DNA from 2 places in the Ammoniphilus soli genome. Region 2 is predicted to be linked to the other one. Evidence: a T-box and tRNA genes for the amino acid it is inferred to sense, from the RefSeq annotation. Region 2 holds a T-box; the other holds one or more tRNA genes.
The links. A T-box is a leader RNA that pairs with one kind of tRNA and senses whether it is charged. The one in region 2 lies ahead of serS (serine--tRNA ligase), so its partner is inferred to be a tRNA-Ser.
Positions count from the first base shown of each region.

Region 1: it has a tRNA-Ser gene. The T-box ahead of serS (serine--tRNA ligase) is inferred to sense a tRNA for this amino acid. The anticodon was not compared.

Region 1 is NZ_JBEGDL010000013.1:54,351-69,785, reverse strand. It holds gene ABLT31_RS22610 (hypothetical protein) at 127-252, shown strand; gene ABLT31_RS22605 (Na-translocating system protein MpsC family protein) at 283-681, shown strand; gene ABLT31_RS22600 (hypothetical protein) at 797-967, shown strand; gene ABLT31_RS22595 (hypothetical protein) at 955-1,104, shown strand; gene ABLT31_RS22590 (ABC transporter substrate-binding protein) at 1,108-1,428, shown strand; partial or broken gene ABLT31_RS39040 (zinc-binding dehydrogenase) at 1,609-1,930, shown strand; gene ABLT31_RS22575 (MTH1187 family thiamine-binding protein) at 2,048-2,359, shown strand; gene ABLT31_RS22570 (TRAP transporter substrate-binding protein) at 2,858-3,916, shown strand; gene ABLT31_RS22565 (TRAP transporter small permease) at 4,001-4,561, shown strand; gene ABLT31_RS22560 (TRAP transporter large permease) at 4,561-5,838, shown strand; gene ABLT31_RS22555 (GntR family transcriptional regulator) at 5,920-6,627, shown strand; gene ABLT31_RS22550 (zinc-binding alcohol dehydrogenase family protein) at 6,798-7,814, shown strand; gene uxuA (mannonate dehydratase) at 7,851-8,930, shown strand; gene ABLT31_RS22540 (SDR family oxidoreductase) at 8,924-9,772, shown strand; gene ABLT31_RS22535 (2OG-Fe(II) oxygenase) at 10,132-10,788, opposite strand; gene ABLT31_RS22530 (hypothetical protein) at 11,377-11,616, shown strand; tRNA gene ABLT31_RS22525 (tRNA-Ala) at 11,808-11,883, opposite strand; tRNA gene ABLT31_RS22520 (tRNA-Val) at 12,111-12,187, opposite strand; tRNA gene ABLT31_RS22515 (tRNA-Gly) at 12,197-12,272, opposite strand; tRNA gene ABLT31_RS22510 (tRNA-Ser) at 12,274-12,362, opposite strand; tRNA gene ABLT31_RS22505 (tRNA-Asn) at 12,370-12,444, opposite strand; gene ABLT31_RS22500 (hypothetical protein) at 12,917-13,561, opposite strand; RNA gene ffs (signal recognition particle sRNA large type) at 14,297-14,561, shown strand; gene ABLT31_RS22490 (GNAT family N-acetyltransferase) at 14,761-15,141, opposite strand.
Region 2 is NZ_JBEGDL010000020.1:26,844-42,278, reverse strand. It holds gene ABLT31_RS26745 (lysylphosphatidylglycerol synthase transmembrane domain-containing protein) at 1-779, opposite strand, end outside; gene ABLT31_RS26740 (FTR1 family iron permease) at 1,053-1,976, shown strand; gene ABLT31_RS26735 (hypothetical protein) at 2,163-2,666, opposite strand; gene ABLT31_RS26730 (ROK family protein) at 2,934-4,142, shown strand; gene ABLT31_RS26725 (chromate transporter) at 4,154-4,759, shown strand; gene ABLT31_RS26720 (chromate transporter) at 4,778-5,311, shown strand; gene ABLT31_RS26715 (HAD family hydrolase) at 5,363-6,220, opposite strand; gene ABLT31_RS26710 (ABC transporter substrate-binding protein) at 6,317-7,615, opposite strand; gene ABLT31_RS26705 (carbohydrate ABC transporter permease) at 7,649-8,476, opposite strand; gene ABLT31_RS26700 (carbohydrate ABC transporter permease) at 8,496-9,368, opposite strand; gene ABLT31_RS26695 (ABC transporter ATP-binding protein) at 9,368-10,447, opposite strand; gene ABLT31_RS26690 (metallophosphoesterase family protein) at 10,467-11,306, opposite strand; gene ABLT31_RS26685 (sulfite oxidase) at 11,478-12,524, opposite strand; gene serS (serine--tRNA ligase) at 12,884-14,161, opposite strand; T-box leader at 14,221-14,391, opposite strand; gene pdxT (pyridoxal 5'-phosphate synthase glutaminase subunit PdxT) at 14,438-15,034, opposite strand; gene pdxS (pyridoxal 5'-phosphate synthase lyase subunit PdxS) at 15,037-15,435, opposite strand, start outside.

The DNA.
Region 1 (15,435 bases), on a different contig from region 2:
GCTAAGGAAAGATCCTGACAAGCATTCAATTTAAAAATATAATTTGTGTCAGATTCCCTCACATAAACGAAGAAAAGCCCTCCCGAAGCTTGTATAATAAAAGCATGAAAGACGAGGAGGGACGCCATGAAGACTTGGATGAAAATCGAGAAGAAAATAAAAAACGATATGGTGCGGGGGAATCGCTTTTTGATCACCACCTACAAAGTATTCGGCTTCCCGATTCATCGAGAAGTTGTCCGTTGGGACTAGTCCCGGACGGAAGGCGGAAGGAGTGATCCATTGAAGACCAGGATTTCGCCCGGTCAGTTCAAGCTGGAGATTCTGAAGCTGTACAACACGGTGAATCAAGAGATTTTCGGCATCGGTATCCGTTCCCAAAGAGTGGAGATCATGGAGGACAGGGTGTTCATCTATGCTACCCATAAGCGGATCCAGCCGCTGAAAGTCCTGGATGAATCGCAGCGCTTGCTGACACGCATACTGGATATTGCCATTATTGAAGAGAATAAGGCCATGCTTGCCGAGCGATTGGAGAAACATCTCCATCTCCCGGTCAAGGTAATTTTTAGGGACTATGACCCTCGCACAGAAGAAGCGCTGACGGTCATCGTCTTTATGGAAAACCTGGAGTCATGGGCCAACGAAGCAGGTAATAGGGTTTCGACCGAAGCTTTATGACCGCTTATCGACACAAAATCATTCTATTCTGTTGCAACGGTACAGAAGGGGGGTTGGTGGAGGTAGGCGTTTTTTTATTTGTCAAAAAATCTCTCAAAAAGAAAAGGGGAAACCCATGTATCAATCAGACACGACCACGGTTCATTCCGTACTGCTGGCTTTAGACCAAATCTACCAACGGAGAATGGTAAAGGATTGGAAGGAAATCACGGAAGGCAAGAATCCCTTCGTGGTGATGAAGGCGTCCCATATTCCGGGAAAAAGCCCATCGAAATGCCCGGGGTGATATTCGGAGAAGCAGGCAAGCCGGTTAAAAAGGCCGGGGTTTGCATGACGATGACGGAGTGTGTGATTGAGCTGGCTTCCGCCATGGAGCTGGATCGTTTTTTAGTTCCAGCCATTAACCAATACGAGGAGGTATAAATGATGAAGAAACATTGGATCAGAAATTGTTTAGTGGTATGCTTGACCCTGCTTGCCGTAACCGGCTGCGGTTCTTCCACTCCATCCTCAACCCCGGCCGAAGCCCCTCCAGCTCAGGAAGGGACCAGTGCCCCGCCGCCTTCCGAACCGGTTACGGTTCGCTTCTCCGAGGTGATCCGCTCCATCTTCTACGCACCGCAGTATGTGGCCATGGAAAAAGGATTTTTTGAAGAAGAAGGGCTAAAGGTGGACATGGTCACCTCGCAAGGCTCCGACAAGGGAGCAGCAGCGCTGCTGGCGGGAACGGCAGACATTTGGATTTAGTGTATTTAAAAAAAATGAAAATTAACTTAAAAATATAAGCCTTGTGCAGGAGTACATCCTTCATAGAATAACCTCCAATGCAATAATCTCTCGAAATAGAATAAAAATCTCTCGAACCTTGCGTTTAATCTCTCGAAAATTTCTCGAATGGCCATAGCTGACTAAAATATCTTTTAATTTTTCGCGGTACAGATTGCCAAAGCGTTCGGGGCTGAGGTAACTGGTGTGTGCAGTACGAGAAATTTAAACATTGTACGATCGATTGGTGCAGACTTTGTCATCGATTATATAAAGGAAGATTTTAAAAAAAGACGCAGCGTTATGACCTGATTCCATTTTACAAAGACCAAACCAAAAAGATCTCGTTTTTATGAAAGAACTTCTTGAAGCCGGCAAAGTAAAACCAGTTATTGATAGATGTTATAAGTTGAGTGAAGTTCCCGAAGCTATCAGGTATTTCGAAAAAGGACACGCTCAAGGAAAGGTTGTCATCACTGTGTAAAAGGCATCCATTTTCTTTTCCGGGTAATCATGAATTCATAGCTGAAAAAGTGGCAGCAATTTGTAATAATAAGGATGTGTATCAATTTGAGTAAAATAAAAATCGGAGGTCTTAATCATGGCTATAGTTGAAGTAACCATCCTGCCTTTGGGAACCGGCTCACCAAGTGTAAGCGAATATATAGCAGATGTACAGCGAATTTTAGAGTCTGTGGAAGAGCCTATAAAATATCAATTAACGCCGATGGCAACGATTATCGAGGGAGAACTAAATGATATCCTTTCCGTGGTGAAAAGAATGCATGAACATCCCTTCAACAAAGGGGCGCTGCGGGTAAATACGATCATTCGCATTGATGAACGAAGAGATAAAGCTTCCTCTATGGATCAAAAGATGAAGTCTATCCAGGAAAAACTAATTCAGCCCTGATAAGATAACATCCTAAATCTATATACCTCATTCTAAATTGTGAGCCAGTGGTTCAAGAAAAGTCCTTGTTGCTAATGCAATAAAGACTTTTTTTGTTTTTGCCAATACGACAATTTTCATTGATTAAGCAGACATAACATTTAATTTTTTTGATTAAATTTTTAAAAAATACTTGCATACAAGTGTCCTAGGATGATAGTATATCAATAGTTAAAGAAAAGGCATTATGAAATGAACCATGCTGATTTTCACCTCTGCAAGCGTTTTACCTTTACTTTTAGTAAAAAATGAAGAAATGACAATTCCCAAAAATAAGCTTGAGTGTTCAAGTTTTTTAAGGGAGTGGAAATAAGGGGGGTTAACACTCGCTGCTCAGTTATATGAGAAAACAGGGCGGGCCATGGGGAAACCAGTGATATAAAAATTAAAGCTTAATGCAATTACACTTTTAAATGTTGTAAGGGTTTGCAAAAAAACAAAAGCTATAGGAGGGTCATTATGAAAAGTAAAAAAATGTTTGGTATATTAAGCAGTGTAATTTTATCAACTTCCGTTCTTTTGGCAGGTTGCGGGGGTGGACAAGAATCAGCTCAACCGCAAAGTGGAGGAGCGGCTGAAAGCGCACCGAAAGCAGAAACTCATACGTTGAAGCTTGCAACCGTTTTTGGAACAGACCATCCGTTGAATGTAGCACTGCGCGAGAAGTTTAAGCCAATCGTCGAGGAAAAATCCGGAGGTACGCTGAAGGTTGACATTTACGATAATAATAAATTGGGCGCGGAAAAGGAAATATATGATGGCGTACGTAATGGGACAGTGGAAATGGCGGTTGTTTCTACGGTCATGGCGGGCGATGTAGAAAAAATGGCTGTCGGTGATTGGCCCTTTTTAATGAAAGATGTGGAGCATGCGAAAAAAGTGTTTACAGGACCAATCGGTGAGGAAATCGCAAAAGAATTAGAAAGCAAAGTAAACGTACAAGTCCTTGCTTGGAGTGCAAACGGTTTTAAAGCGTTCAGCAGCAATAGCCCCATCAAGAGCATGGAAGACTTTAAGGGATTGCGTCTAAGAATGCCTAATAACCCTACCTATATTAAAGTCGGTGAAGCCATGGGAGCGAATGTAACTCCGATGCCATTGAGTGAAGTGTTTACAGCTTTGGAGCAAAAAGTCGTGGATGGACAAGATAATGCCCTTGCTACAGTAAGAGCAAATGGGTTTTATGAAGTACAAAGTGATATTTTGGAATCCAACCACATCTTTAGTCCTCTAGAACATATTGTAAGCGATAAATTGTGGAAAAAGTTAACGCCAGATCAGCAAAAGATATTAGAAGATGCTGCAGTGGAAGCGGCTAATTATGAATGGGAGCTCTATGCCAAGAGTCTTGAAGAAGATAAAAAATTCCTTCAGGAAAAAGGCGTTCAATTCACAACACCGGACGACAAATTCAGAGCGGATATGGAAGCTGCTGTAAAACCGCTTTATGACGAAATCTACAGCAAGTATCCATGGGCAAAAGAAATGGTAGAAAAAATTAAAGCAGAAGCGAAGTAATGGTTTTGGTATTAAGGGGCCGACATGTGGCCCCTAAAGCATTGATGATGATCTTATTAATAAGGAATTAAAGGAGGGAATCGGATGAAGAGAATATCCAATTGGTTGAAGAATTCCCTAAATGTTCTAATGGCGTTTTCCTTGGCGTTTATGGCTCTTCTGGTTTTCGGAAATGTCGTATTGCGCTATGCGTTTAATTCGGGCATTACCTGGTCGGAAGAAATGGCGCGTTTTTTATTCATCTGGATGATTTTCCTCGGATCCATCGGAGCGCTGAAAGATAATGAACATCTTGGGGTGGATATGCTGGTCAAAAAACTTTCGCCCGGCTTGAAAAAACTAGCCTATGTGGTAAGCAATCTATTAGTTCTTTATATTTTATGGTTAGTATTGGATGGAAGCTGGAAAATGACCTTGCTAAACATGGATAGTACAGCACCTGCAACCGGATTGCCGCTGTCGTTCATTTATGGTATTGGCGTTGTCATGAGTGTAGCTATGGGTATCATCCTTATTTATAATCTTTACCGCGCTCTGTTTGAAAAAGGTGCGATTGATAAATTGACTCTCATGAAAGAGTCTGAAGAAGAGATGCTGGAAGCCTTTCATGACGAAAAACATGCTGTTTCAGGGGGTAGAAGGTAATGACATTGGTTGTATTTGTCGGTTCGCTAATGGCTGTTATGGCGCTTGGGATGCCGATCGCCTTTGCCCTGCTGTTCAGCGGCGTCACTTTGATGTTCTTTCTGGATATGTTTGATAGTCAAATCGTTGCTCAGAATCTCATTAATGGGGCGGATAACTTTCCGCTTATGGCCATTCCTTTCTTCATCCTTGCGGGTGAATTGATGAATGCCGGCGGGATTTCATCGAGAATCATCAATTTTGCCCTGGCGCTAGTCGGGCATATCCGCGGAGGATTGGGTTATGTAGCCATCATTGCAAGCGTCTTGTTTGCAGGGTTATCGGGTTCCGCAGTAGCCGACACGGCAGCGCTTGGAGCCATTTTGATCCCTATGATGGTAAAAGCCGGTTATGATAGGAACCGTTCCACCGGTCTGATTGCGGCTGGCGGAATTATCGCACCCATTATCCCTCCTAGTATTCCGATGATTATTTTTGGAGTGACAAGTGGAGTATCCATTTCCAAGCTCTTTATGGCGGGCATTGTACCCGGGCTCATGATCGCAGTAGGCCTGGCCACTGTTTGGTGGTGGGTTGTCCGAAAAGATGAAGTGGAAGTTTTTCCGCGCAAATCAGCAAAGGAAATGATTAAGGCTACACAACAAGCGGCTTGGGCCCTTCTCTTGCCTGCCATCATCATTTTGGGGCTTCGCGGAGGAGTCTTCACTCCAACGGAAGCAGCAGTGGTTGCCGCATTTTATGCCCTTTTCGTCGGTCTTTTCATTTATCGGGAATTAGCCATCAAGAATTTGTATCACGTTTTAGTCGCTTCAGCCAAAACAACCAGTGTAGTGATGTTCTTGGCGGCAGCAGCTATGGTATCCGCGTGGTTGATTACGGTAGCGAATATACCAGGGATGATAACGGATGTCCTCGGGCCTTTCATGGAAAACAAACTTCTGCTATTGATCCTCATTAATATTTTGGTTTTAATCGTCGGAACAGCCATGGATGTTACGCCAACGATTCTAATTCTTACACCGGTATTAATGCCTATAATTGATCAAGCGGGAATCGATCCAGTCTATTTTGGCGTTTTATTCATCCTGAACAACTGTATCGGTCTACTCACACCACCTGTAGGTACCGTATTGAACGTGGCTTGCGGGGTGGGCAAAATCGGGATGGAAGATATCATGAAGGGAATTTGGCCGTTTTTGCTCGTCGAAGTTATTATTTTATTCCTGCTGATCTTGTTCCCGTCGATTGTTACTGTTCCGCTTGGATGGTTGACATAAGAGGTTACATTGACATGTATACAAGTAAACAATTATATTTATAATAGTGAAAAATATCCCATTTAGCGAAGGAGATAAGCAATGGGTTTAAACCAAATTTCTTCACCCAATCGGAAAACTCTGGGAGAAGTGGCCTATAAGGCCATCCGGGATGAAATTATTTCCTTGCGTTTTGAGCCGGGGCAAATGATTTATGAGAATGAATTGGCTGCTTCTCTTGGGGTGAGCCGCACACCAATACGCGAAGCTTTTCTGATGCTTCTTAAAGATGAATTGATTGAAATATTGCCGCAACGTGGGGCACGCGTGGCCTATATCTCTTCAAAAAAAGTGGAAGAAGCGCGGTTTGTCCGGGAAAGCTTAGAAAAAAGTGCGTTTCGTGCGGTTGCTAGAAACTGGAATGAAAATGAAGAGAGATATAAAAAATTGCGAATCGAGACGATGCAATTGTTAGAAGATCAACATAAAGCTGCGGCCAAAGGAGAGTCCATTGAATTTTTGCATTTAGATGAAGCGTTTCACCATCTGATTCTTGAACAAATTGAAAATCACACGCTGCTTTCCGTCATATCTCAAATGAGGGGGCATCTCAATCGGATGCGCTATTTGGAATTGAAAGAAGCCCATGAGATGACTAAATTAATAGAACAGCACACGAGCATCTTTCATTCGATTACTTCGAATGATGAGCAAAAGACGGAAATGCTGTTGAGTCATCATTTGCAGCAGCTGAAGGATGAATTGCCAAGAATTATTCAAAAGTACTCTCATTATTTTAGCGCTCAATAATATGTTGATTTATTGTTGATTCTATACTTTTTGCGATCGGTCAGTGGTATAGAATCATATTTTTAATACTATCTTGTATACAAGTGTCCTAGTATTGGGTTGATGGTATACAAATGTTTTAGAGTAAAAGAAAACAAATAGAACTTTTGGACTTTAGGAGGGAGTACACTGTGCAAGCAGCTGTCATGACAAAACCATTTACGATTGAATTTCAAGAGGTGCCGCGTCCTGTGCCTGGGCCCCATGAGGTCTTGGTCCGCGTGAAGGCTTCAGGCATTTGTGGCAGTGACGTTCACTTTTATGATGGATCAAACCCTTATGCAAGATATCCGCAAATTTTTGGACACGAACTGGCGGGGGTTATAGAAGAAATAGGATCAAAAGTGACCACTAGAAAACCAGGGGAACGAGTGGTGGTTGAACCTGCCGTACCATGCGGCGAATGTTATCCATGCCGTATCGGCAAAACCAATGCTTGCGGAAATATCGGGATGATCGGTTCCGTCCGTGCCGGCGGTTTTGCGGATTTCCTTGTTGTTCCGGAAAATCATGTTCATGGGATGCCGGATGACATGAGTTTTGAAGTAGGTTCCCTTTGTGAGCCTTTTACGATTGGAGCGCAAGCGATGGATCGGGCTGATCTGCAGCCCGGCCAAACGGTTACCATTATAGGGATGGGGCCTATAGGATTGACGATCCTTACCCAAATCAAGAAGAAATATGATGTGAAGGTGTTTGCCGTTGATCTGGTTAAGGAACGACTTGAATTGGCTCAAAAATTTGGAGCGGACGTTTTGGTTAATCCGAAAGAACGGGATACCATTGAGGCTATTCAGGATTTGACGAATGGCGAAGGCTCGAATGTGGTGATTGAATCAGCAGGCATTCCCTTAACGATTGAACAAACCATTCACCTAGTCAGTCCCGGAGGGCGTATCGTGATCGTCGGATTGACAGGGAAGGACGTAACGTTTCCCGGACAGCTATTAACAAAGAAAGATGTGGAAATTCATGGAACACGACATAGTGTAAATAAATTTCCGGAAGTCATTCAATTTCTTCATTCAAACCCGGATGTAGCAAAAGCTTTTATTACCCAGATCATGCCGTTTGGGCAAATCGAAAAAGCTCTTCAAACGGCTAAAAATTTCCCGAATGAAGTAACCAAAATTGTTTTGGAATATTAATAGAAGCTTTAATTTTTCTTATGGAGGTACCAAGCGATGAAAATGGTATTTAGATGGTTTGGCGAAGGAAATGATCGCATTCCGCTTGATCATATTAAACATATTCCTGGCGTAGAGGGGATTGTCTGGGCTCTTCATGATGTTCCGGCAGGGGAAGAGTGGCCTATGGAGAAAATCATTGAGGTCAAAAATCTGGCGGATAAGCATGGATTCCACATCGATGTCGTGGAAAGCGTGAATGTGCACGAAGATATCAAGCTGGGGCTGCCAACGAGAGATAAATATATCGACAACTACAAGAGAACGATTGAAAAGCTGGCAAAGGTCGGCGTAAAGGTGATTTGCTACAATTTTATGCCTGTCTTTGATTGGATTCGAACCGATTTATTCAAAAAATTGGAAGATGGATCGACTGCGCTTTTCTATGAAAAAGCAAAGATTGAAAATATGGATCCGATCGAGCTGGTTCGAAAAATTGCAGACAATCCCGAGTTTACCATGCCCGGATGGGAGCCGGAGAGATTAAAGCATCTTACTGATCTTTTCGGAGCATATAAGAATGTAACGGAAGAAGATTTATGGAATCACTTGCAATATTTCTTAGAGCAGATAATCCCAGTAGCTGAGGCAAACGATATTAAAATGGCCATCCATCCGGATGATCCGCCTTGGTCGGTTTTCGGTTTGCCAAGAATCATGACAAGCCAAGAGAATATTAGGAGATTCCTGAAACTCGTAGACAATCCATACAATGGCGTAACGCTTTGCAGCGGTTCTTTAGGCGCCAATCCCAATAACAATGTAGCGGAGATGGTAAGAGAATTCGCCGATCGAATTCCTTTTGCCCATATTCGCAATGTAAGGGTCTATGAAAATGGCGATTTTATCGAAACCTCCCATAGAACAACCGATGGCTCCGTTGATATCGTTGAGATCGTCAAAGCTTACCATGACAATGGGTTTACCGGTTATGCCAGACCGGATCACGGAAGACATATCTGGGATGAGGAATGCCGGCCAGGCTATGGACTTTATGACCGAGCTATGGGAATTATGTACTTATGGGGCATTTGGGATGCATTGGAAAGAGCTAAGAAGGAGGACAGGACATGCTAGGAATCAATGAAAACCTGAAAGGCAAAGTAGCAGTCATCACGGGCGGAGGCGGAGTCCTTTGCAGTGCTATGGCTAAAGAGCTGGGCAGACAGGGAGTCAAGGTAGCCATTCTTAACCGAACGGCAGAAAAGGGAGAAAAGGTAGCAGAAGAAATCAGGCAATCAGGCGGTGAAGCGCTGGCCGTTTCCTGCAACGTGCTAGAAGCAGAAAGTGTAAAGGGTGCAGAAGAAATGATTTTCAATGCGTTTGGAGCTTGTGACATTTTGATCAACGGAGCGGGAGGAAACCATCCGAACGGTGTGACTACGAATGAAACCTTGAAGATCGAAGATCTTGAGAATAAAGAAATCAAGACATTTTTTGATTTGAGTGTGGAAGGATTTGGTCATGTATTTAACTTGAATATTCTTGGGACACTCATCCCCACTCAAGTATTCACCAAAAGGATGATCAACAAAAAGGGAGCCATTGTCATCAATATGTCATCCATGAGCGCTCCAAGCCCAATGACGAAAGTTCCAGCCTATAGTGCTGCTAAAGCAGGAATAGACAATTTCACACAATGGTTAGCCGTTCACATGGCTGAAGTGGGGATCAGAGTCAATGCGATAGCACCGGGATTCTTCTTGACAGAACAAAACAGAAATCTATTAAAGAACGAAGACGGTTCTTTAACAGAAAGATCTAATAAAATCATTTCTCATACTCCGATGAGAAGGTTCGGGCATCCTGATGATCTCCTGGGAACCTTGTTGTGGTTAGCGGATGAGAATATGTCAGGTTTTGTAACCGGAGTTACCATTCCGGTTGATGGCGGCTTCATGGCTTATTCCGGAGTTTAATTAGGATTGATATGGAGGATTGGGACGAAAAGTACCCATTCCTTTTTTGTGTTTAACAACCAAAAGGATGCTATGTCGTTATACCATGCTCTTATATTGTGAGGGGCGTTTGTTGGTCAATTGGAAGATGTGGTGTGAAAAGAATTCATGACCATTGGCAAGATTGTAGTTAGAAAAGTTTTAGATCAAAGTAAGGGATAGACTATCTATCCCTTTTTATTTGTTATGGCAACTCGAGATGTAGTGAGCGATCAATCAAAACCCGAAAAACTCGGTGGTAATACTAAAATGAGTGCATAGGCTGATGTTTATACGCGAAATTTAACTTGCAGTTTACGTGACTTATTCCCCAAGCCTTTTTATGCAAATCTTTGTCTTCTCATCCATTGTGTTGCAGCCCACTTTTCCCCATTTATAACGGGTGCGCCACCATGAAAAGTTAAATCATTTAAATTCTGATCCTGATAGAAGTATTCGAAATACACCGCCATACCTTTATGTGGAGATACGGAAAAATTAAGTTTTGGAAAAAAAGTTGCTCCACCATGCTCTACATCATTTAGGTACATGACGAGTGTGCTGATTCTAGGATTATTTCCTGTTTTATTTGTTAATGAGAAAAAATCAAAATGAGCTTTATACTCTTGACCCATTTGATAATTAAGAATTTGCAGCCCTTCTCCATGTTCAATAGGTATATTCATGATAAAGGATATTCTTTTTTCAATTCTAGTAATCAGGTCATTTTCACCTTCTTGAAAAAACATACTACTACTTGTTCTTATTTCATTTACATCACGTGACGCACCAATTTTTGAACGCTCCATTTTCTCTTTTGACATTCTAATGAGCTCATCACATTCTTCGGCACTTAAAACATTACCTAAAATGACGATGAGTGGTTCATCTATTCTAGCAATGATGTTAATCTCTCTATCTTCTGTTTTTATTTTATTTCCAATGTGATTAAAGATGGTTTGTTCTTTAATCGTTAACTCGCTAGCATCTCCGCTCATGACTGGATTTGGCGAATCGCAGTGCTCCAACGCGGCAGAAATCGCTACTTTTTCATCTGTAAAATTTGTAAGTTTCTTTTTCATATATCACCTCAAAATTAAGAATTATAACTAAGATGTTGATGCATCAACTTCCTTAACCATTTGAGCATATGCTCTTTTAAATTGCTTTCAAAATTCAATTTGGTAATTTAAAAATAAGGGAAAGAATCGGATCGCTGATGAAGCTACCTTTTTTCCAATTCGAATGGGGAGGAATAAAGCAAAGAAGAATAAGTCACTTGTGCAGCCTAATGATAAGATTTTATCAGAGCATGAAAGATACGTAAATTGGGTAATTGAAATTATTTTTATAACGTGCATATCAATATAAAAAAACCTATTCATTACGACTAGTTGGAATAATGAATAAGAATGTTACTCCCACGGGTAAGATAGATTTCTCCATTTAGGTGATGCAATGCCTTTTTTGTGATTATCGGGACGTTTTATGTCCTTAGATACAATTTTATGTCCCTATATGGTAAAATAAAATATAATATAACAACATTTTAAGAAGAAGATTTCAATATTATTGGTTTCGTTTTTATGAAAGATATCCTGGATAAACAAGCTTATCGATTGAAGGAGGGCAAGATCTTGAATTATATTCATGAAATCGTTCTAAACCAAACAGGAAATCATGCATTCGTTATTGATATTGATCAAAATCAATGGTTTTGTCGTTACGTTCGTCAGCCTGAGCAGGGTGTGGAGAATTACCTTCTTGAGGTATTCCTGTTTTTTATCCATGATCGTTGGCGTTATTTTGACTGTGATGCAGCGTAATCCAAAACATCGCAATCTTTTTAGGTCATTACCTAATTCTAATTTGTGAGCTGGAGTTCAAAAAAGTCTTTGTTGCTAATGCAATAAAGACTTTTTTGTTTTTGATTAGACAAGGAAAACGTTGTGACAAAAAGAGGTAAATCCAATAGTAAAAAGCCGCCTAAAGAATTAGGCGGCTTTAATCGTATGTATGGTGGAGCAAAGCGGGATCGAACCGCTGACCTCTACACTGCCAGTGTAGCGCTCTCCCAGCTGAGCTAATGCCCCAATAAGTGGCACACGGAATAACTACGTGTGGCTGCTTCCTTCCGGACCTGACCCGTTCGGTAAGCATTCCGTTGCCGGTGGCAATCACTGGATTGGTTACCAAGATTGCCATAATATGTGCACCCTTCGGGTACAACGATCTCATTTCATCGAAGAAGCTGTTTCGACGTAGTGGTAATGAGTACAGATGGTGCCCTCTCCGAGGACAACGATATAATTCCAGCATATGGTGGACGATGACGGATTCGAACCGCCGACCTCTACGATGTCAACGTAGCGCTCTAACCAACTGAGCTAATCGTCCTTATTAATTTGGAGCGGACGACGAGACTCGAACTCGCGACCCCAACCTTGGCAAGGTTGTGCTCTACCAACTGAGCTACGTCCGCATGGCGGAGGAAGTAGGATTCGAACCCACGTGAGCTTGCACTCTAACGGTTTTCAAGACCGCCCCGTTATGACCACTTCGGTATTCCTCCATGATATTGGCTCCTCAGGACGGACTCGAACCGCCAGCCTACCGGTTAACAGCCGGTTGCTCCACCATTGAGCTACTGAGGAATGTTGTACTTGCTGACAAAAAAGATTATATAAGATTATGGTGTTAAAATCAAACGTGATTTTTTGGTATGAATGTAAATGAAAAATAAAAATGTAGATTTCTATGGAGAGGGTGAGCAATCGACACCTGTAGATACAAGAGCGTAATGGCAACGGCAGCATAGTAGAGCGACCATAATATGGTGTGGCTTCTTGGAAGGAGTGTAAGTTTCCCTTTGCCCCCATGGAATCGCTTGAGTTATATCCGCGCTTTTTGATTTCATGTAATCCATTTTTTCCCTTTGCTTTATCTTTTGGCTTTCTCAGGCGAGTAGGCAAATAGCAGATCCGTAATGGGCAGTCATTTCATAATAGGTGTGGTTGAGAATGGGGTCGTAGCGATCTGCCTTCTTGACCCCGGATTTTGATTACCCTGACTTCAGTTGTTTGAGGGTTAAGATAGTTATAGCACGAATTATTAAACACGGACTTTCTAAAAATTACGGTTTTGGAAATTTTGCGTAGTTTGGTATTGATTGTTCGTTTGTCCAATCCCATAATAGTCAGGCGTTAGGGTACCGTAACTATTTAGTTGATTAAAAGAAGCAGGTAAAGTTTGGCCGTTTGGATTCATTATCCTTTGTCCACTAATGTTATTAAAAGTCGGGTTGATTCTTGCTGGGTGAATGTTTTGACTAAATTGACTTTGAGCAGAAAATTGATTTTGCCCATAGCCTTGCTGTGGGATTGGATGGGACATTTGATTCTTTTGGCTTTTTGTCTGTTGCATTTGTCCGTTGCCATGTTGACTGTAAAACTGGGACATTGAAGTGTTTTGTTGACTTATATTTGGATTGGTTTTGTACTGTTGAACGCTATGGTTCAAAAGCGGTGTCGCTTTTTGAATAAAATCAGTTAGTTGCTGGTTCATCACTCGAAGTTGGTGTTGAGATTCTTCAAATAATTGCTGAATTTGTTGTATTAAATCATTAGGGTTGAAGGTATTGCTTGTTTGTTGATGTAAGGAATCTATTATTTCATTTAATTGGGATCTGATCACCCCAATTTCACGTGACATTTCTTCTTGTACTATTTTCTTTGCTTCTTTATCTACTTCCTGACGGGTTTGCTTATTCATTCATCTTGCTCCTTTTTTGTTATATGACTTTATTAGCATGAGCAAAATCCTTTTAAATATCCCTATCGATGTGCATAAAAAAACAGGATTGGTATTCAATCTTACATCATCATTATTTGGCATTTATATGTATCATCAGATATTATCAGCAAAGTCAATAGTTAAGGAGCCGTAATGAAATCGGCTCCTCTTTTTGTTCCTGAAATTCAATTATTACAAACCCACTGTCCATAATCGGATTGTGGGGCTGTTTCAATATTATTCCTGCAACCCGGCAGGATCATCTCCCGGATCACCTCAACATCCATTCCATTGACCGCAATTGATACACTTCCATTTGCCCCAGCTCCATATTAGATGGAATCCGCATATGGGACATTCTGGTGTTTCTTTTTCCATAAAGACCTCCACTTCAAATATATGTGTTCAGGATACGAAAATAAATCCGGACTGTCTAGAGGCGCGATAATAGATTTGATGGAGTAGGCAAGGGTATTCTGCTAACAGAGCGTTTAACGGAAGATAATCCAACGAATTGTGTCAATATTCAAAACTCCATTTCAGGATTAAACTATTAAGATATAGGACATCCTAACCCCCTCTAACCATAGTCTACAAAACTCTTCCCAAACTGGGATCGCGGAAAGGTCAACCTGCGGAAACCCACCTGCGAGAGCGCGGGTTGAAAAAACAAATGGAGAAACGGCATCTGTGGGACTCAATTAACAATACATACCGTGCTAGATGGGGAGTTGGCGGTGCCCTGTAACCCGCAATCCGCCTTAGCGGGGTTGAATTCCCATCTGCGGTGCGAATATGTGAGGTCTGCCTTGTGCAGGTAGTGTTGAGAATTGGGTCCAACGCAATGGAAGCCCATGAATCTGGTCAGGTCCGGAAGGAAGCAGCCATAAGTGGAGTCTTCGATGTGCCGGTGGAGCGCCTGATTTGAGCTAACCGCATAAGTAACGCTCGGATGTTCGTATCCAGGATGGGTGCACGGTGATTTATTATACATATAAGCTCGATGCAAGCCAATTCCTAACTTAAAGGGATTGGCTTTTTGTTTTATCAGGAGGTTCGATAACAGAAAAAAAGAGGGCATCTCTCAAAAGCTTTGCTTTTGGGAGACCCTCCTCTATGTAAATAATATGTCCGCCCTCTTTACTTACACCTTATATAAAAGCTTAAAAGGTTAGGGTTTAGTGAATTTCATGAAATAGGCGTTGCCCGTATTTCCACTTGCTTTTTAGATCGTCATCTCCAAAGCCCATTACATAAAAACCGTCTTGGCTGCATATGGATTGGAATCCGCATTTTCTCCAAAAAGGAACACTTTCTTCACAACTATCGAGGAACAAGGTAAACCCATTCTGTTTGGCCCATGATTCCAGTTGTTCGACAATACTCAGACCAATATGTTGTCTTCGATAACTTGTCGGTATGCGCAATAGTCCAATGAACAAAATATGATGTTTTATATCAACAAACAGGTCCAATACTTTATTATCATATGCAAATCCTGGATCTTTCATCATCTGGTCGGTACAGATCGTGATATGATCAGGCTCAATAGTTTCCATAGAATATATAGAATATTGGTCAAGAATGGTTTGCACATCAGAAATAAAAGAATATACCATGTTTTATCACCCGAATACATTATGCTCCATTTCGACAATGTTCGTCAATTTTTGTCAACGTTTACAATAACAAGTTTAAATTTTCAAAATAACTTATATTAGGAGACTCTTGTTTAAGATGAAAAAAGCCAATCCCTAAATCCTTGAAGGGATTGGCTTTTTGTGTTTCGGTTTCGTATCAGAAGAGTTTTAAGAAAGTAACAATCTATACGGGGATGGCAACGATAAGGCATC
Region 2 (15,435 bases):
TAACCAATGGAGTATAAAGAAAAGGACATGACTGTTTCATAAGTCCCAATTCCTCCTGGTGTCAAGTGAAACACCTGCCCAGCTATCGTCATGCTATTTACCCAAATCGCCGCCAATATCGAGATGGGATTCCCTATTGACTGGGTTACTCCAAACACAACTATGGCCTCAAGCAGCCAACTCATTAGGACAAGACCATACATATATAATCCGGATAAGGATATCAGTGTGGTTTTCAATAGATTTACATGGCGATGAATCATAGGCACGCGCTCGAGGCCCTTTGAACGCCATAATGCAATCACCAACAGGGCAACCATAGCTATAAATACAACAAAATCATTTGGATCCCAATCTCTCCAATATAAAATGCCTATACTACAAAACAAACCTAGACTCAATAAATCTAACAATCTCATCACAGCAACGGAATGAGCAGCCAAATCCCAAGAAAGATTATTTTCTCTTGCGATCATTCCAGCTCGGACAATATCCCCTACCTTCACTGGAGCTATATGATTTACAAATAAACTATAAAAAAGGGCATGTAAATAGCGCATTAATGGAATATCTTTTTTTAAGTACATCTTCCAGGCAAACGCTTTGCAAATAAAAGACAGGTAATATAAGCCTGTTATCAGAATAAGCCAGAAAGGATTTCGCAGGAGCTCAATTCCATAGCTTTTCAATTGGCGATAGTCAAAAAATTGCTTACATAGGTATATAAAATATAAAAACATAATAAATCCAACAATCCTAGCTCCCCATTTTTTAAGCATGGATCATGTTACTCCTCATTAATAAAAACTTATAGGACAGTATACCGAATACTGTCCTGGATATAAATGAAAACAAATTGGAATTCTTTATGATAATGATAATTTTTATCACATATAAATGATATAGTTAGTATAGATCCTTGTCAATAGAAATAGCATTGTCTGGAATATTAAATATTGACAATATATAGTGTTGCATGTATAATTTAGGTTGATTTTATTTAATAATGATAATTAATATCAATATTGCATTTTGTGAAAGGACGTGTATGCGTGGACGGGCAAGCATTTTTAATTACCTTTCGCGAAGTTTTAGAGGCTCTATTAATAGTTGGAATTATTACCACCTACCTTACTAAAATGGGCCAAGAAAAATCTCACAAGTGGGTTTGGCTAGGAGTGTTCGGTGCAGTCGTTTCCAGCCTAATCGTTGCGTTTATATTCCAAGTGATTATGACTAGTTTCGCTGCCATGGGTAGCCAGCATTATTTGCGAATTTCCATCATGCTTATATCCAGCATACTCTTAACCCAAATGGTCGTTTGGATGGCTGATAATAGCAATGATATTAACACGAAGACGAAGCAAAAGCTTGACCAACTGATCACGGCAGGCAGCATTTTTGGGATGGTAATTCACGCTTACCTAGTTGTATTAAGAGAAGGAATTGAAACGGTCTTTTTCTTTGCGGCGATAAGTGGCGGGGATATCTCAAAGGCCATTCAAAGCTGGGGAGCCTTGCTAGGTGTTGTTTGTGCTGTTATTGCAGCTTACATCATATTTAAATCTACCATACGGTTTCCATTAAAAACGTTTTTCAAAATCACTGGTATTATGATTGTGTTTATAGCCGCCGGTTTATTTGTTCAAGCCATCGGCGCTCTTCAAGATTATGGTTTTATTGGAACGCTTAAAGAAGACGTTTATAATATAGCCCACATCCTCCCAGAACATCCAATAGACGAAGAGCAGCTGCGGCGGGAAGGCATTGAACCGCTCATTAGCGGTCAGATCGGTCTTTTCTTAATGGCCATGTTTGGATATTCCCATCATCCATCCTTTGAAGAAACAATCGGTTATTGGGGTTATTTTGCAGGTATCTATTTCTTTCTTCGATATCGAAGAAAAGTGTCCTCTCCAGCTAAAGAAGTGTTAAACAAGAAGTCTGAACTCGTAGTAAAAACAAGTGAACAATAAAATTTTGGGCAGTATAAAAAAATTCCTTGTCCTCTCCTTAAAGCGAGAGCAAGGAATTTTTTTACGGAATAAGAAAGTATAAACTTAATCCTTATTCCGCATAAAAAGCTTCCTCTAAAGGTGGTCTGGCTACCCCGAAATGCTTCAATGAAGCTTTTTTTATTAAAACGCTTAGCAAAGAATTACCTATTCCCCATTTTGAAACGACGGGTCAATAAACCACGAAAGGTTGACTTTCTTTTCTAGGTGTATGGCCTTTCTCAAATTCTTTTCATCTAATTGAATAGGCGATAAGGAATGTTGCTTAGAGTAGGTGATAAATTCCTCAACCGCTTTTCGAACAGCCTGCGAATCGTTTCGGGTATTCTCTGTGTGGGTAATTAATAGCCAAATTTGCTCATTAGGATCTTTACTCGCTGCCACTGCAACTATAGGAGCTCCATCTAAATAAAGATTCACAGCCGATGACAAACGGACATATCCGAAATCAATTTCCTTATTTCCAACCAGTGCGACGATATCCGTTTCCTCGGCGTACAGCTGGTGTGTTTTATCTTGCCCCTTTATGGAGTTATAATTTGCTGGTATTCCCGTAAGCAAAACTCGCTCATCAGAGGAAGAACATCCCGTTGCTGCTCCTAACGAGAAAAGTATGATCATGATCAAAGCCCCAATTCTTTTTTCCCACACGATTCATCACCTCAAAACCAAGTAATCCACTATGGTTTATTATACTTACATTGTCTTTGATCTTGGAAAACTGGTCAAGCCATATAATGTGTAGCGTGTACATTTAACCATTTTTGAAAAAAGACATAATACCCAGTGGTTTTTAAGGATATAAAAAGCCACTATTTATCCAAAATAACAGACCATCCATTATGATCCAAAAAAACTTTTGCTCAAAATGAAAAAAAGCATTATACTTAAGGAAATAGATTTGTCTGGAGTATAGCTATGATTCCACTTTTTAAAGAACCATTCTCTCAAAAAGTAAACAGTTTAAAGCAATTATATCGACTGATTTTTAAACATGGACCTATTACCAAAGGTTCCTTGATTGAATTAACGGGCATGAAGCAAAGCACATGCACCAGATTAATTGAGGAGCTTCTTCAGGAAAATGTCATTTTAGAGAGCGGGCTTGCGGAATCGAGCGGGGGACGTAAACCACTCATGTATCAAATCAATCCTAAGCTTTACTATCTCATAGGAATTGATATCTCCCGCATTCACTCTAAAATCTTATTAATGGATCTTCAGCTGACGATCTTGGCAGAAGTGAAGATGACCATGAGACAAGATAGTACGCCTGAATTGACCATTCAGTGGATTCGAAATCAAATTAACCATCTTTTACAGCAACATGAGATTAGTACTAATTCTGTCTTAGGAATAGGAATAGGAGCGGTCGGTCCATTAAATCGAGAAGACGGAATAATTATGAACCCATTAAACTTTCCTTCTGTAGGGTGGAAAGATGTGCCGATCTGTAAGATTTTACACGAACATTTTAACCTTCCTGTTTTATTGGATAATGGAGCGAATACAGCCGTTTTAGGAGAGTATATCAACGGGTTCTGGAGAGACTCGGATAGCATGGTCTATAACCTGACAGGCGTGGGTATTCGTTGCGGTATCTTAACCCACGGTCAAGTGAATCGGGGTCCCGTAGATATGGAAGGGGCTTATGGCCATACCACCGTAGATCTTCATGGGCGCCAATGCTCTTGTGGAAAGTATGGCTGTTTAAATGCCTACGCTACGATTCTCGCTATTCAAGAGGAAGTTATCCGTGGAATCAAGCGAGGACGCCCTTCGTTATTAAAAGAACGTGGCTTGGATATGGAACAAATTGAATTCAGTGATATCTGTTGGGCTGTAAAAGAAGGAGATCCGCTTTGTCGGGATGTTGTTCGAGATGCTGCCTACTATTATGGAATCGGGCTTGCCAATCTAATGTTTATGCTCCATCCGGACATCGTTCTGCTTGGGGGACCCTTGGTTACCGAACTTGACTACTTTTATCAGGTTTCCACAGAGATTGCGCTGGAAAAGATGCAGCTTTACCCTGACTATCCCGTCCGTTTTAGCCGGGGGAAACTAGGGGAAAATGCGGTAGCGGTTGGTGCAGGAAGCATGGTTTTCGAATCTTTCTTAAGGTAGGTGGAAGCTAAATGACACAAGAAAAGGTTTCAGTGAAGATGATCTGGAGAATTTTCTATACGTTCTTTTTCATATCCCCTGCCACTTTTGGAGGGGGATATGCGATGATTCCTCTCCTAGAGAAAGCTGTTATCGAACGTAATCAATGGATGAAAAAAGAAGACATTACTGATGTACTTGCTATTGCCCAAACAGTACCCGGTTCGATTGCTGTTAATGCTGCTACATTTATAGGGTATCGCTTAGCTGGTGTCATCGGCGCCATTGCTGCAACCATCGGCATGATTACTCCTACATTTATCATTATTCTGGTTCTCGCCTCTCTGTTCTTGGAATTTCAACATTATCCTATCGTTCAGGCTGCTTTCTTGGGCATTCGTCCCGCAATTGTAGCTCTCATCTTCTTTGCCGCTGTTAAGACGGGGAAGACTGCCATTTCGGACAAAACAACAGGTATGGCAACAATACTTACAGTTGTTGTTCTATTATTCACACCGGTTCATCCTATGTTAGTAATTCTGATCGGAGCACTTGCAGGAATCGTGTTAGCAAAAAGGAAGGCACCAGCCAAGTATAAGGAAACAGACTTAGATTACTTCATGGGAGCCGGAATTTAAAGAAGGGAAGAAAAACCAATGTTATGGTGGGAGCTATTTATATCGTTTTTTAAAATTGGTTTTATTTCTTTCGGCGGTGGATATGCAATGATCCCCATTATCGAATACGAGGTTCGAAAGCATGATTGGATGACCCCTCAGCAATTTACAGACGTTATCGCCATTGCCGGGATGTCACCAGGTCCAATCGCTGCCAACAGCGTTACATTTATCGGCTATAAGATTGCAGGAATGCCTGGTGCCATCCTTTCTATTCTAGCCATTTCACTTCCTTCACTGATTACCGTCCTGCTTGTTGCTGTAGTTTTTCATAAGATTCAACACCATCCCTATTTTCAGTCCTCCTTTTATATCCTACGACCAGTCATTACCGGGCTGATTGCCTTTGCTGCTATTCGATTTGCTATTAATAATGGTATCATCAGCTGGTCTCTTGACATCGCTGGAATCCTTATCATGATAGGCGCTTTAGTCATCCTCCTGTTTACAAAGCTTCATCCAGCTCTATTAATCGTCATATCAGGTATTGCTGGAATAGCATTCTACTATTAATAGGAAAAAAGAGCTGCGATAAATCGCAACTCTTTTTTCCCATACCCGTGATTATTTTACAATCTCCCATTCCTTGTTTTTCTGCAGCTCTCTTAATAGCCCTGTTAATTCATTAATGGTTCGAAGTCTACTATCCCAAGCCTCCTGTTCCATACTTTCATAAGGTGAGATCCAGACCGTTCTTCCACCTAACTTCTTAACGGGATATAAATCATTCCACGGGTTGTCCCCTATCGATAATACCTGATTGGGCTGCAATCCTGTTTCCTCAAGAATTGATTTCATCCGAGAAGCTATTCCGTGCGGTTTTTTTCCATCATAGAAAACCTGATCAAATAAAGCGTCTATTCCTAAGTAGCTAACGCATTCCACCCCATTATAGTGATCCGTATTCGTAATGAGAATTTTCCTTTGAACTCTTGTCAATTCATTAATGGCCATCATCAATTGATCATCTCGCATAATGCCATTTTCTGAGGAGATCATATCTTTTCGAACCTTTTCAAATGCCTCTCTTAATCTTCCATCCGATAGGTTTAAACGTCTAGACAAAATTGCCACTACTCCCCACGCATCACCGGCATAAAGGCAATCATTCCAAAAGTTTGGATCTGTATTGGCAAGATGAATTAATTTTTTTAGATCCGCTTCCTGGCCATCCCATGTTTGAGCAGATTGAATGTTGTCCTTGACTACGTGGAATGCGATTTCATGGCGATGATGATAAAGATGTCCTAATTTAAAAGGATGAGCATGCTGAAGAATGCGTTTAGCTTCAGCTATTACGTTATCTAACTCTTCTTCCTTTTCGGATTCTCTCAATAAGTGGCCTAAGTAACGCTTATAAAAATCATGATCTTGATATAATGTACCATCCAAATCAAAAATGATAACTTCTATTTCCCTCATCCATTTCACTTGTTTACCCCCCCCCTGAAAGAAAGGCTTCCATTTCTTAGTACCAGGTAGCTAATACTAAGAATAGAAGCGCTTATCGTTCGTTATCTATTTGCTTAACAATTCATCTGCTTTTCTTGCTGCTTCCGCAATGGCAGCTTCCGGTGCTACCGAACGGTCTAGAATTGCCCGTTTAATTTCATCTTGAATGATTGTCCCAATTTCCGGGTAAACAGTCTCCATGGGACGAGGACCTGCATACTCGAGTTGATCGACGGCTACTTTAAATTGAGGCTTTTCTGCGTACAATTTCTTCATCTCTTCGCTTTCAACGGCAGACTTACGGCTTGGCAAATATCCCGTAAAACTACTAGCATAGATGGTTTGTTCTTTTTCCGTCATCCATTTGATAAACTTCCAAGCCGCTTCTTTCTTTTCCTCCGAAAGGCCCGCTACAATTACCATGTTCGCTCCACCAGTCGGTACGCCATAAGTGGTATTTGCAGGCATAAAGGTCGTATTCAATTCAAAGTTTCCTTCTTTTGCGATCTCTAGAATTTTCGTTAAATCAGCAGTTGAGCTAAAGTACATGCCTGATTTTTGGTTTGCAAAATCCTGTCTGGATAAAGGACTCGCATCATCACCCGTAGGGATTTTAAGGATGCCCTCATCCACCATCTTGATCCAAAGCTTCACCGGATCGACTCCAGCGGCGTTGTTAAAAGCAGCAGTCTTTCCATCCTCAGAGATCATCTTTCCTCCGCTGGATTTTACAAACCCTTCATAAAACCAGATACCAACTGGCATGGTCATGCCTACTCGCTCCCCTGGAACCGTCATTTTTCTGGCATACTCCTCCCATTCCTTCCAGTTCTTTGGACCTGCCGGGTCTAGACCAACCTCCTTGGCCATGGTTGCATTTAAATATAACAGCGGTGTACTGCGCAGATAAGGAAGGCCATGAAGCTTACCATCAATATAGGAATTTCCCATGAGTCCAGGAATAAAATCATCTATGTCCACTTGGTCCCTTTGAACAAACGGCGTTAAATCTTCTGTCATGCCATTTCTCGCAAATACTCCCATAGAGGCAATCTCATTAAGGGTAACGGCAGGAGGATTTCCCGCTGCAAAAGCCGCTTGTGTCTTAGCATGTAGTTCTTCGTAATTTCCCTGGAAACTCGCTTTCACATGAACCTCATCCTGTGATTCATTAAACATCTTTACTAGGTTCTCATTATTTTCCCCGATTTTATCGCCAAAGGCATACCAGTACTCGATTTCCACTGGCTTTTTATCCCCTTGCGCAACTGGTTGTCCGCTAGCCGTTTCCTCCTGGCTTAGCCCGCATCCCGCTAATGTCAGCATTAATGTGGCTTCTAATGTCAATTTGATAAGCTTTTTCATGTTTTCTCTCCCCATTCTCTATTCTCTCAATCCTTACTTCACACCCGTATAAACGAAAGCCTTAATAATCTGTTTTTGTGCAAAAAAGAAGACAATTAGGATTGGGACAACTAAAATCATGTTCCCTGCCATTAATATGTTCCAAGAAACTCCGCCCTCTACTTTCATGATTTTAGCTATCCCAATGGGTAAGGTTCGGGCTTCATCCGATGTGGTCATGACCAGGGGCCAAAAATAATCATTCCAGTGAGCAATAAAGCTAAATAGTCCGAAAGTGATGAGCGTAGGCATAGCCATAGGAACCATGATTTTATAAATGATCTTCCATTCATTCGCTTGATCTAATCTTGCAGCTTCAAGCAGTTCTTCCGGTACCTGCATAAAAGCTTGCCGCAGCAGAAAGATACCAAAGGCACTGGTGGCAAAAGGAAGAATTAAAGCGAATAGCGTATTAATTAATTTCCAAGAGCTCAATTGCAAAAAGACCGGCAAAAAAATCAATTGGGCGGGGATCATTAATGCGACCATGGTCAAAGAAAAGAAAAGTTTATCCCCTTTAAATCGATATCTGGCAAAGGCATACGCTGCAGGTATAATCGTTAATAATTGCAGGATGAGGATACCGATAGAAACTATGACACTATTCATAATGAAGTGCAAAAAAGGGCCGGAGTTCCAAGCTTGAGCAAAGTTTTCCCACATCCATTCTTTCGGCAGCCATTTAGGCGGAAAGGTGATAGTCTCTGGCAACGTCTTAACGGAAGTGGAGATCATCCATAAAAAAGGAACAGCAAAAACGGCAATCATAAGGATGATCCCAATGAGGTTTACCCCTTTTAACACCTTGTGGGTGAAGGTCATCGTCTTCACACCTTTCTACTTATCGATAATGTACTTTTTTCGCTACGAGTCTAAAGTAAATGACAGTCAAAATAGAAATCACAACTAAAAGAATAACCCCTGCAGCCGATGCATAACCGATTTTAAAGAAACGAAAACCATTTTCATAAATAAAATAAACGAGGGTATTCGTTGAATTGATCGGTCCACCCTTGGTCATGATATCAATGGTTTCAAATACCTGGAAGGAATTGATCATATTGATAATGATTAAGAAAAAGAGCGTTGGCGAAAGCATAGGCAATGTAAGTTTATAAAACGTAGTAAACCGTTTGGATTGATCAAGCTCAGCCGCCTCATAAATATCCTTAGGAATGCTCTGCAGACCCGCAATAAAAACCAAAGCGTTAAACCCTACCCCTTTCCAGACGGCTACCAGGACTAGTGATAAAAGGGCAGTGTTGGGGTGAGAGATCCATTCCAACCCAGGCAGACCGAAGAATCCTAACACCCAATTTAACAAGCCGTAACTTGGCTCCATGAGCCACAGCCACAGCATCGCGACGGAGACCAGCGAAATAATATGGGGGCTAAATATGGCAGCTTGTACAAACCCGTATAAGGCACCGGGCCGATTTAGGCGAATGGCTAGCATTAAAGAAAGCGTAATACTGAATAATACCGTTAAAATGGTATAGATAAATGAATTTTTGAGAACTTCCAGAAACCCTTGATCTTGGAATAATTGGATATAGTTTTGAAATCCGACGAACTGTTTCGTCGGACTTACAAAATTCCACTCAAACAAGCTTAAGTAAATCATGTAAAAGATAGGATATATAAAAAACATCATAAAAACGATCATGGCAGGAGTAATCATCATATAGGGACGCATCCGTGTCCAGAAAGACATTAGAAAACTCCCCCTGCAACCAGTTCACGCTCTATCTTTTCCTTCCCTACCTCTATTACTACTCGCTCTCCCTTTTCATCAAAAAAATATAAATCGGAATAAGGAATAAATACTTGTACCTGCTGAGAGAGTTCAATGGGTCGTAAAAAGCTTTTGACATAAAATTGGCCTGCTCGAGATTGAATCTGATAGATTGTTTCTGATCCCAAGGTTTCTCTCGTCAGGATTTCCCCTGAAATTAAAAGCCCTTCTGTTTTCTTCCCTTGAACCATTACCGCTCTTTCAGGCCTAAAACCAACAAAGGCAATGTCTGGGTGGGTTATTTTTAGTCCGTCTAGGTCATTACGTTCTACTATATTCATCGCAGGTGTACCTATAAACTGAGCAGAAAACAAATTCGCTGGGTTATGGTACACATGAAGGGGGGTATCCATCTGTTGGACTACTCCGCGGTCCATGATGATAATTTCATCTCCCATGGACATAGCTTCCACCTGATCATGCGTCACATAGACAAAGGTGGTACCCAATCGCTTGTGGAGCTGGATCAATTCTGTTCTCATTTGGTTTCTTAGCTTGGCATCAAGATTGGATAAAGGCTCATCCATTAAAAATACTTTCGGGCTTTTTACCATGGCGCGAGCCAACGCTACTCTTTGCCTCTGACCCCCGGAAAGCATCTGGGGCTTTTTATTCAAATAGGGAGTTAAACCGACGATTTCTGAAATATCATTTACAAGCTTGGCTCTTTCTTCTCTCGGCACTTTTCGGTTTTTCAAACCGAATTCAATGTTTTCCTTCACAGTCATTGTCGGATAAAGCGCATAGTTTTGAAAAACCATGGCTATATCCCTTTTTCCTGGGAGAACATGATTCATGCATTGATCACCAATCCATATCTCGCCACTGGTTTGTGTCTCAAGACCAGCAATCATTCGTAAAGTGGTTGATTTACCACATCCTGAAGGGCCGACCAAGACGGTAAAAGAACCGTCTTTAATCGTTAAGTTTAGGTTTTTGACAGCAGCTTCACCGTTTTCATATTTTTTTTCGATATTTTTCAATACGATCTCGGCCATTTTCTATCACGTCCTTTTCTTATTTGACAGCACGAGCAGGGACGGATACGGTATAAACCTGATCGAAGGAACGGCCCTTGCATTCCACGGTATGGTTAAAATAAGGCATTGGGTTATATACTTTCGGTGCATGCTGCAATAGCTCAGAATTTTCTACTTCTATTAGATGAATCTTAATCTCGTCTTGTTTAAGCTCTACCATGCGGAAACAAGGATGATCGAGACACGCGGCGGTTTGCACAAAATGCCATTGGTTCTCATTTACGATGGAATGAACATGATTATGCCCATTAAAGTAAAGGCCTGCACCAGTCTTTTTTCCAAGAATGCTCCTCATGTCAATCGAGGGGTGGATCGATAGCTTATCCATATGGGATCTTGCCGTGGTATCATATACGGGATGATGGGCGAAGATGAGCAAAGGCTTATCCTCAGATTCTTGAACTTGCTGTTCTAGCCAGCTTAATTGTTCGGCATCTATTGTTCCGCCCCAATCTTTCCAATCCATTTCCCTAGTCGTATCTAGAAAAACAAGATGAGCCTCTTCGGTCTTCACTGCATGATAGCGTTTTTGGCCCGTTATGGAGAAAACATTGGTTTTAGGCTGTAAATATACATCATGATTGCCTAATACATGATAAAAAGAACGTTCACTGTTGTTAATATGGCGAAATACATACTCTAGTTCTTCAGTGTGCCCTTGGTTCGTCAAGTCACCCAAGGAGATATGATAATCCGCTTCGATGTTCAGGAACTCACCAAGGAAGCCGGCAAAAAACTTTTCACGAGCGTCCAATACTTCTTCACCTACCTGTTGAAGGTATGGATAATGCAAGTCACCCATTAATAATATTTTCATCGATACTCTCTCCTCTCCTAGATCCCTGTAAAACAGGGTGTGAATTATCTATCTATTTGTGTATCACTATACAGAATAATCATTAATTTACTTCCATATTTTTGTAGAGGTTAAATAAACTTTATTTAAGTTTCGTTAAATAACGATGAAGAACATTAACAGAACTATATACTATTCCACTTTCACCTTTACTTCAGCTACTGCATTATATCCATAACCCTTACGGTTCCAAAATGGTTGTACCGGTTGAACTCTACCCTGGGTATCCTGTGCCCTTGATTGAATAACATATTCCCCTTTTTTATTCACTTCCCACGTATATGACCAAAGGGTCCAGGCATAAGGCTGAGCGGAACTATAAACCAACTCCGCTGCATCCCAGCTCCTCCCACCATCTACGCTAACTTCTACTTTTTGAATGCTTCCTAAACCGGTCCAAGCTAACCCCTTGATTTCGCGGATTCCTTCATCAAGCACTTGGAGAGGGAGCGGTTGTTGAATAATGGAGTTTACATTTGTTACTGTCACAGGTATTTTCCCGGTATCCCTCTGCGGATCGGGATAATACTGATAATCGATTATTTGAAAAGGACCTTGGTATTCATGATCAATCACCATGATGCGCTTTAGCCATTTGACCGAAGCCATAGCATACCATTGGGGAACAATTAAACGGTAAGGATAGCCATGAATATAGGGAATCGGCTTTCCATTCAATTCATAGGCAATGATCGTATCAGGATGTAACGCTTTGCTTAATGGAAGGCTTCGGCCATAGAAAAAGGTGCCATCCATATCTTTTTGTTTTCCAAAATCATATCCTTCAAATACGACTTCTTTTGCGGATGCATGAAGGCCGGTTTGGGTTAAGAGATAGGCTAAGGGTACGCCCTTCCATGTCCCTTGACTGACTGCACCTTTCTCCCATTGTTCACCATAAACTTGGGGCCTGAAAAGCGATCTTTGGTTTCCTGCACACTCTAACGATACCGTTATGGTTTTCGATGGCATTCTAATCAAATCTTGATAAGAAAACATCTTAGGCTGTTGGACATGCCCTAAGATCGGAAGGAAATAGCTACTCTCGGATAATCTGGGATATCCAAAATGGTTCCGCCGATAAAAAAGAGACTCTTCGGTCTGCCATTCCTGTAAGAATTCGATCGGAGTCTCCTGGTTTTCAGGATATAAGCTCCTCGTGATCAAATATGGTCTCATGAGCCCCTCCCCTTTTCTCTAAGTCACTTGTATTAAATATATTGGGAGGAGGTTGGCCAGATGATCAGTAATCTTTTTGTGATGAGAGGAGATTTGAGATTGTCGATTAACATATACCTGAAGTCATTATGAGATCGGTAGCTAAGAAAACGTTAACATTCTTAAAAATGACAAATAGCAGGAGAAATTCCTGCTATTTGGGCTTTTCAATGCTATTTTTAAAGATGCTTCAAACTGTCGATATACTAATACCTGATCATTTTAAATCTAGGTGATAACAGGAGAATCATCCTTCATGACCAGTTTCACTCACCAGACTCACCGACCAATGAGGGGAGCCTGACCTATCAAACCAAGCTCTATTTCGCGATTCTCTCTTTGCCACCCATATATGGACGAAGCACTTCCGGTATTAATACACTTCCGTCTTCCTGTTGGTAATTTTCTAAGATAGCAGCAACAGTTCGGCCAACGGCTAAACCGGATCCATTTAATGTATGGACAAACTCCGGCTTTCCTTTCGCTTCGCGGCGGAAACGGATATTAGCGCGGCGGGCTTGAAAGTCTTCGCAATTACTGCAAGATGAAATTTCCCGATACGTATTATAGCTTGGCAACCATACTTCTAAATCATAGGTCTTTGCGGACGAAAAGCCCATATCCCCCGTGCACAAGCTAAGCAGGCGATATGGAAGTCCTAGCAGTTGTAGGACTTTCTCAGCATTGGCAGTCATTTTTTCTAGCTCTTCATAGGAATCCTCCGGTCTAGAGAATTTCAAAAGCTCCACTTTATTAAACTGATGCTGGCGAATTAATCCTCTTGTATCTCTTCCTGCCGATCCCGCTTCTGAACGGAAACAAGCACTATAAGCGGTATAATAGATTGGCAATTGTTCATTGGCTAAAATCTCTTCCCGGTGATAATTGGTCACTGGAACTTCCGCAGTAGGAATTAGAAAATAGTCTGTGCCTTGCACCTTAAATGCATCATCTTCAAATTTCGGAAGCTGTCCAGTTCCAGTCATACTAGCCCGATTAACCATTTGTGGTGGCATCATTTCAACATATCCATGCTGATCCACATGCAGGTCTAGCATAAATTGAATTAATGCCCTTTCCAAACGGGAACCTAACCCTTTATAGAAAACAAAGCGGCTACCGGTTACTTTCGCTGCTGCTTCAAAATCAAGGATACCTAGTTCAGAAGCGATATCCCAGTGGGCTTTCGGCTCAAACAAAAACTCCTTCGGTTCTCCCCAATGACGGACAGGAACATTATCCTCTTCGGAAGCTCCAACAGGTACACTCTCGTGCGGGATATTCGGTATCGTAAGTAATATTTGATCTAATTCTTCTTCCACGTTGCGAATCTCTTCATCAAACTCTTTAATCTTATCGCCAACACCTTTCATTTCCGTGATCAGGTCATCAGCATTTTCCTTATTCCGCTTCTTTTTGGCGATTTCTTCAGATACTGTATTTCTTTTGTTCTTTAAAGCCTCACTTTCTACAAGCAGCGATCTTCTCTTCTCATCCAATTCCGTAAATTGATTTAATCCCGGAAAATCTCCTCCTCGATTGGCTAAAGCAAGTTTCACTCCTTCTAAATCCGCTCGAAGACGTTTAATATCTAACATAATTCATCCTCCTATCTAAAAAATAAAAAATAAAAAATAAAAAAATCCCGTCCCTAAAATTTAGGGACGAGATTTAACCCGCGTTGCCACCCTAGTTGGCTAGTCGAAATAGCCCACTCTTTACTTGCCATTTGCTCAGGGATGGATTCATCATTCAACTTGTCGGTTTGCACCACCCACCGACTCTCTGCAGAAGTTTACCTGATTACTATTCCCATCATTGCTCACGTATTTACTTATGGAATAAATGTACTATATTTTTACAGTACCTGCAAATTATTGTACAGTGGCTGGATTTCCTTGATATTTCTCAACTAACTCTAAGAAATAACGGTGGATCCGCTCATCATCTGTTAACTCTGGGTGGAAAGAGTTTACCATCAAATGACCTTGCTGTGCTGCTACTACCTGGCCATTGTGAACGGACAAAACTTCAACGTCTTGACCCACTTCAAGAATGAGGGGAGCACGAATAAAAACGGCACGGAAGTCCTCCGCTACTCCTTTAACCTCTAAGTCCACCTCAAAGCTTTCCCGCTGACGGCCAAAGGCATTACGCTGTACTTTTATATCCATATAGCCTAAGTGATTCCAATCCTGTCCCTCTATTTCCCCAGCTAGAATAATCATTCCGGCACAGGTTCCAAATAAAGGTTTCTTTTGCATATGGAATTGCTTTAGCGCAACATCAAAACCGTATTGCTTAATTAATTTCCCGATGGTCGTACTCTCGCCGCCAGGAATAATCAAGCCATCAATGTCATCCAGTTGCGATACTTTTTTAACGGCTACCGCTTCAGCGCCGGCCTTCTCCAACAGGCGCATATGTTCAGCAACAGCCCCTTGAAGAGCTAAAACTCCTACTTTTCTCATACTTACCAACCGCGTTCAGCCATACGCTCGTTTTTCAACAACGTGGAAATTTCGATTCCTTTCATGGCTGTTCCTAGATTCTTAGAAAGTTGCCCAATCAAAGCATAATCTTCATAATGAGTGGTTGCTTCTACGATTGCTTTCGCAAAACGCTCAGGATTATCGGACTTAAAGATCCCAGAACCAACGAATACACCATCAGATCCTAAATGCATCATCAAAGCCGCATCAGCTGGAGTTGCTACTCCACCTGCAGCAAAGTTAACGACTGGAAGCTTTCCGTTCTTATGGATGTACTCCAACAATTCATAAGGAGCTCCTAAGTTTTTCGCTTCTGCCATTAATTCATCGTAAGACATGCTTTGAACCTTACGGATTTGGCTTTGCATGGTGCGTTGGTG